DNA from 3 places in the Superficieibacter sp. HKU1 genome. Region 2 is predicted to be linked to each of the others. Evidence: predicted binding sites of a transcription regulator. Region 2 holds the regulator's gene; each other region holds the start of a gene.
What was found. Region 2 encodes CRP, which controls carbon source genes, mostly activating them, when cyclic AMP is high. Its sites were predicted from a motif close to ATGTGANNNNNNTCACAT; they were not measured.

Region 1: hpt (hypoxanthine phosphoribosyltransferase) is a predicted target of CRP. The motif match lies at 799-816, and genes of this name have one in related genera.
Region 3: cytR (DNA-binding transcriptional regulator CytR) is a predicted target of CRP. The motif match lies at 1,291-1,308, and genes of this name have one in related genera.

What each region holds. Positions count from the first base shown of each region.
Region 1 covers NZ_CP119754.1:1,005,425-1,007,697, forward strand. Annotated here, with positions in the region: gene P0H77_RS04855 (glucose/quinate/shikimate family membrane-bound PQQ-dependent dehydrogenase) at 1-738, opposite strand, end outside; gene hpt (hypoxanthine phosphoribosyltransferase) at 943-1,479, shown strand; gene can (carbonate dehydratase) at 1,603-2,265, opposite strand.
Region 2 covers NZ_CP119754.1:474,732-477,004, forward strand. Annotated here, with positions in the region: gene P0H77_RS02215 (YccS/YhfK family putative transporter) at 1-1,084, opposite strand, end outside; gene crp (cAMP-activated global transcriptional regulator CRP) at 1,127-1,759, opposite strand; gene P0H77_RS02225 (OsmC family protein) at 2,067-2,273, shown strand, end outside.
Region 3 covers NZ_CP119754.1:4,687,298-4,689,570, forward strand. Annotated here, with positions in the region: gene priA (primosomal protein N') at 1-1,262, shown strand, start outside; gene cytR (DNA-binding transcriptional regulator CytR) at 1,419-2,273, shown strand, end outside.

The DNA of each region.
Region 1 (2,273 bases), 530 kb from region 2:
TTCTTTACCGGTGGCGGCATCCAGCGCGAACAGACGCTGATGCGCGGTGCACAGATAAAGCGTGTCGCCCACTTTAATCGGCGTCACTTCGTTGGTCACTTCTCCTGAATCATTCTCTTTTTTCAGATCGCCGGTGCGGAATACCCATGCTTCTTTCAGCTTGTGCACGTTATCGGCATTGATCTGTTTAAGCGGAGAGTAGCGCTGGCCTTCCTGATTGCGGCCATAAGCAGGCCAGTCCTGATCGGCTACCGGTGAGATCGGTTCAGCAGGCGTGGCGTCGGCGCTGAGGGTGCCGTTCACTTCCTGCGGATCGTTAAAGCCCGCCCAGGTCAGAATACCGCCGCTGATCAGCAGTGCCACCACCAGCGCCGCTACCGCGCCGCCGGAAGGGAAAATCAGCCGACGCCAGACAAACGGCAGGATCAGCCAGATGCCGAAGAAGACCAGAATGTCGCTACGCGGCGTCAGCGCCCAGAAGTCAAAGCCGACCTCCCAGACGCCCCATATCATTGAACCCAGCAGCAGCGCGGCATAGAGCCACAGTGCCGAGCGTTTGCTGCGCCACAACAGCCAGGTCACCCCCAGCATGATGATGCCCGCGATAGGGTAGTACCAGGAGCCGCCAATCGCGACCAGCCAGACCCCGCCGATTAACAGATACAGTCCGCAAAAAGCGGCGAACAGCGCTGTTAACGTCACCAGAACACGTGACGTATGTGGTTTTGTTTCTGCCATAAAAGGATACTCGTCAAATTAATTAATATTTTAATAGCAACTAATTATAGGATTTAACATATGTGATCGTCATCACAAAATGAGCTTTCTTACGCTATCCCCCGCTAAAATTGTTTTACTGATATACTGCGGGCTTACTAATCAATGTGGTCGCCAGAGGCGGCTGTGTTGAGTGATTTACCTGAAAATCATATGGTTAGTTAAATGAAACATACTGTTGAAGTGATGATCCCGGAAACGGAAATCAAAACCCGTATCGCTGAACTGGGCCGCCAGATTACCGAGCATTACAAAGATAGCGGCAGCGAAATGGTGCTGGTGGGGCTGCTGCGCGGTTCCTTTATGTTCATGGCCGATCTGTGCCGTGAAGTACAGGTGCCTCATGAAGTCGATTTTATGACCGCTTCCAGCTATGGCAGCGGGATGTCCACCACCCGCGACGTCAAAATCCTTAAGGATCTGGATGAGGATATTCGGGGTAAGGACGTGCTGATCGTTGAGGACATCATCGACTCCGGCAATACGCTGTCAAAAGTGCGCGAAATTTTAAGCCTGCGCGAGCCGAAGTCGCTGGCGATTTGTACGCTGCTGGACAAACCGTCACGCCGTGAGGTGGACGTCAACGTCGAGTACGTCGGTTTTTCGATTCCGGATGAATTCGTGGTGGGATACGGGATTGATTACGCTCAGCGTTATCGCCATTTGCCGTACGTGGGTAAAGTGGTGTTGCTGGACGAATAAGCCCGACGCGTGAAGGCCTGATGGCGCTGCGCTTATCAGGCCTGCGATCTGGCGGCGGCTGGTACAGATTCCAGGCCGGGCAAGCTTGCGCCGCCCGGCAGGAAGGGCTCGGTGCCAGAAGGACTATTCTTGATTCACGTATTTCAGACGCAAGTTGGAAACGCCCTGGCGGTAGTGCTGCTCCAGCGATTCGCGGTTAGTGGCGGTAACGTCAAGATCGCGCAGCAGGCCATCATTGATACTGTACGCCCAGCCGTGAATGGTCACATTCTGTCCGCGTTTCCACGCTGACTGCATAATGGTGGAATGCCCGAGGTTATAGACCTGCTCCATTACGTTCAATTGGTAGAGCGCGTCCAGGCGTTGTTCTTCGGGCATTTCTCCCAACAGCGAGCTATGTTTAAGCCAGATGTCGCGAATATGCAGCAGCCAGTTATTAATCAACCCCAGTTCAGGGTTTTCTACCGCAGCCTGGATACCGCCGCAACCGGAGTGGCCGCAGATGATAATATGTTCAACTTCCAGTACGTCAACGGCGTACTGAACTACGGAGAGACAGTTAAGGTCGGTGTGGATCACCAGGTTCGCCACGTTACGGTGGACAAACAGTTCGCCTGGCTCAAGCCCGGTCAGACGTTCAGCGGGAACGCGGCTATCGGAGCACCCAATCCACAGAAAGCGCGGCTTTTGCGCCTGCGCCAGCGTTTCGAAAAATCCGGGATCTTCTTCCACCAGCATTTTTGACCATAGTGCATTGTTACTGATGAGTGTATCTATGTCTTTCATGGAGGTTA
Region 2 (2,273 bases):
GAGATTTCAGTGATAAATAGTTTTTGAGCGCCGACCACAAGGGCAGACGACGCTGACGATCGGCCATTAAATCGCGCGGATAAAGCGGACGCAGCGTTTTCAGCACGCGGGCGATGCGGCTAAAGTGCCAGGCGCAAAACTGGCCGACGGGATTATCCGGATTCTGCCGGGCGATTTTCTCCAGCGCGCCAATTTGTTTCTCCATATTGAAGCGCCCGGAATAGTGGTGATAAAGGATGTCATCCGCCATCACGCGCAGGCGAGCAGACACGGTCTGCGCATTCCAGCGGATCACCGCTTCCGCGTGGCTTTGCTCCACCAGCTTTTGCACCTCTTCCGGCTGGTGCAGGCTGACGGAGATATGCTCCTGTAAATCCAGCGCCATCTGGAACATCCAGCGCAGCCGCCGGTAGTTATGATGCTTTTTCTCCGACAACATATAGAGCTGCTGATAGCACTGGGTAATGAGATCCACCGTTTTTTGCTGACGCGCCAGCAATGGCGGCAGCGCTTTTTCCGGATCGGCGTGCTGGGTCAGCATGCTGTATTTAGTCTCGCAGTAGTCCGCCAGCTGTCGGTAAAGCAGGCTTAGCGATTCGCGCAGCGGCTGTTCGCGCCACAGCCAGAACCAGAACCAGTTAAACAGGCCATACCAGACCGTACCGGTCGCATACAGGAGCATTGGCTCCCACACCGGCACTGAACCCGCCAGGCTCAGGGTGAAGATAGCGGCAATTAACGAAGCGGGAAGCAGGCGTGCATGAAGAGGGCTGATCTCCGCCGTAACGCCGAGTATCAGCGCCAGCGCGGTCAGGACCAGCGGCAGCGGCGCACCCTGCGCCAGCAGAAGCTGAACGGCAAGGCTACTGCCAGCAAACAGCGAACCGCCAATAATCAGACGTTTAAAAAAACGCTTATGCGGTGTATCAAGACCGGCAATATTGCAGCAGGCGGGAACCAGGGAAAATAGCAGACCGTACTGGAGGTGGCCGATAATCAGACCTGTAGCCACGGGCAAACACAACACCAGCGTTTGACGTAGTGCGTAGTTCACTTCCGGGTGATAGATAAGCCTGCGCCACATAGAATTTATCGGCGCATTGCAGTGAATGCGCCGGGGTCGAGCTTAGCGAGTGCCGTAGACGACGATAGTTTTACCGTGCGCGGAGATCAGGCTCTGGTCTTCCAGCATTTTGAGGATGCGGCCCACCGTTTCACGAGAGCAACCGACGATCTGGCCGATCTCCTGACGGGTGATTTTGATCTGCATACCATCCGGGTGGGTCATGGCGTCCGGCTGTTTCGCCAGGTTAAGCAGCGTCTGCGCAATACGACCGGTGACGTCGAGGAAAGCAAGGTTGCCCACTTTTTCGGACGTCACCTGTAAACGGCGTGCCATCTGTGCGGAAAGGCGCATCAGGATATCCGGATTCACCTGGATCAGCTGACGGAATTTTTTGTAGGAGATTTCCGCGACTTCACAGGCGGTTTTTGCACGCACCCAGGCGCTACGTTCCTGGCCCTCTTCGAATAGGCCCAGTTCACCGATAAAATCGCCCTGGTTGAGATAAGAAAGGATCATCTCTTTCCCTTCCTCGTCTTTAATCAGCACTGCCACGGAGCCTTTGACGATGTAATACAGCGTCTCCGCTTTTTCACCCTGGTGAATCAGCGTGCTCTTTGAAGGGTACTTATGTATGTGGCAATGAGACAAGAACCATTCGAGAGTCGGGTCTGTTTGCGGTTTGCCAAGCACCATGCGCGGTTATCCTCTGTTATAAGCTATCTCCGGCGGCTAAACGACGTTGCCTCCGGGGTTGCAATCGTTTTCTTCCCGCTGACGGGAAGTTGACTGTCGGTATGCTCCGCAGTCGTTAATCTGATGTCCTTTGCATCTATGTATGCGCAAAGTCAATGTATCACTGTAGCATCCCGTCTGTTTTAGCATAGCTTTTGCCGCCTGTCTCCTGGTGTCTCGCTTCAGCATGACGCAGGTCGCCTTCCGTTGCGAGAATTGTTATGTGCGCGTAATCTGTGAAGAAAATGGCGACACTGGAGTGGATATTATGCAAGCGCGAGTGAAATGGGTTGAAGGGTTAACGTTTCTGGGTGAGTCGGCTTCCGGGCACCAGATTTTGATGGACGGTAACTCCGGTGATAAAGCGCCCAGCCCGATGGAAATGGTGCTGATGGCCGCGGGAGGATGCAGCGCAATCGACGTGGTGTCGATCCTGCAAAAAGGGCGTCAGGCGGTGACAAACTGTGAGGTTAAA
Region 3 (2,273 bases), 660 kb from region 2:
ACCTCGGCGTGATTGTCATTGATGAAGAGCATGACAGCTCCTATAAACAGCAGGAAGGCTGGCGCTACCATGCGCGCGATTTGGCCGTGTATCGGGCGCACAGCGAGCAAATCCCGATTATCCTCGGCTCCGCGACGCCTGCGCTGGAGACATTGCACAACGTGCGGCAGAAAAAGTACCGCCAGCTCCAGCTAACGCGCCGCGCCGGTAACGCGCGACCCGCCAGTCAGCACGTGCTCGACTTAAAAGGCCAGCAGCTTCAGGCAGGACTATCTCCGGCGCTTATCGCCCGTATGCGCCAGCATCTGCAGGCCGATAACCAGGTGATCCTGTTTCTCAATCGTCGGGGATTTGCCCCGGCGCTGCTGTGCCACGACTGCGGATGGATCGCCGAATGTCCGCGTTGCGATCATTACTACACTCTGCATCAGGCGCAGCATCATTTACGCTGCCACCATTGTGACAGCCAGCGGCCCATCCCGCGCCAGTGTCCTTCCTGCGGCTCGACGCATCTGGTGCCGGTAGGAATGGGCACTGAGCAGCTTGAACAGGCGCTGACACCGCTATTTGACGGCGTGCCTATTTCGCGTATCGATCGCGACACCACCAGCCGCAAAGGCGCGCTGGAGCAATATCTGGCCGAGGTGCATCGCGGCGGCGCACGCATTTTGATTGGCACGCAGATGCTGGCGAAAGGGCATCACTTCCCCGACGTCACGCTGGTGGCGCTGCTGGACGTCGATGGCGCGCTGTTCTCGGCGGATTTCCGCTCCGCAGAACGCTTCGCCCAGCTTTATACGCAAGTGTCAGGGCGCGCGGGACGTGCCGGGAAACAGGGTGAAGTGATCCTGCAAACCCACCATCCGGAGCATCCTTTATTACAGACGCTGCTGCATCAGGGTTATGACGCCTTTGCACAGCAGGCGCTGGCGGAACGTCAGACAATGCAATTGCCGCCGTGGACCAGTCACGTCCTGATCCGTGCAGAGGACCACAATAACCAGCAGGCTCCCGTTTTCCTGCAGCAGTTGCGCAATTTGTTACAGGCCAGTCCGCTGGCCGACGATAAGCTATGGATCCTTGGCCCAGTCCCGGCGCTCGCCCCTAAACGCGGCGGGCGCTATCGCTGGCAAATTCTGCTGCAACATCCGTCGCGCGTGCGCCTGCAACAGGTGGTCAGTGGGACACTGGCGTTGATCAACACGCTGCCAGAATCACGACGGGTAAAATGGGTGCTTGATGTCGATCCGATTGAGGGGTAATCCACAACGATGCGAGGCGGATCGAGAAATTTAATGTTCATCACACTTTTCATGAAATTTCTGTAACTCTTCAGATAACTATCTGATAAAAATGTGGGTGATGTCAGAGACAGAGGACGTCTCTGTGCCTGCGCGGCGTCTGCGAGGAGAGAAGAGGTGAAGACCAGGAAAGCGGTTGCTTCGGCGACGATGAAGGATGTGGCTCTAAAAGCAAAAGTGTCGACGGCGACAGTGTCGCGGGCGTTGATGAACCCGGAAAAAGTGTCTCAGTCTACCCGTAACCGGGTCGAGCAGGCGGCGATTGACGTGGGCTATTACCCTCAGGCGGTTGGCCGCAATACCCGGCGTAATGAGTCACGTACCCTGCTGGTCATTGTTCCGGATATTTGCGATCCGTTTTTTAGCGAGATCATCCGCGGTATTGAAATCACCGCCGCCGAACAGGGTTATCTGGTGCTGATTGGCGATTGCGCGCACCAGAACCAGCAGGAAAAAACCTTTATCGATCTGATTATCACTAAACAGATCGACGGCATGCTATTGCTCGGGTCAAAGCTGCCGTTCGACGCCAGTATTGAAGAGCAGCGCAATCTGCCGCCGATGGTGATGGCGAATGAATTCGCTCCTGAACTGGAACTGCCAACGGTACATATTGATAATCTGACCGCTGCCTTTGACGCCGTAAACTATCTTCACGATCTGGGTCATCAGCGCATCGGCTGCATTGCCGGGCCGGAAGAGATGCCGCTGTGCCATTATCGGTTACAGGGCTATGTTCAGGCGCTGCGCCGCAGCGGAATTACCGTTGACCCGCATTACATCGCTCGCGGCAATTTTACCTATGAAGCCGGAGCCAGGGCGCTGGAGCAGCTTCTGGCCCTGCCAAAACCGCCAACTGCCGTCTTCTGCCATAGTGATGTGATGGCGCTGGGTGCGCTATCCTGGGCCAAACGTCAGGGATTACGTGTTCCGCAGGATCTGTCGATTATCGGTTTTGATAATATCTCGCTG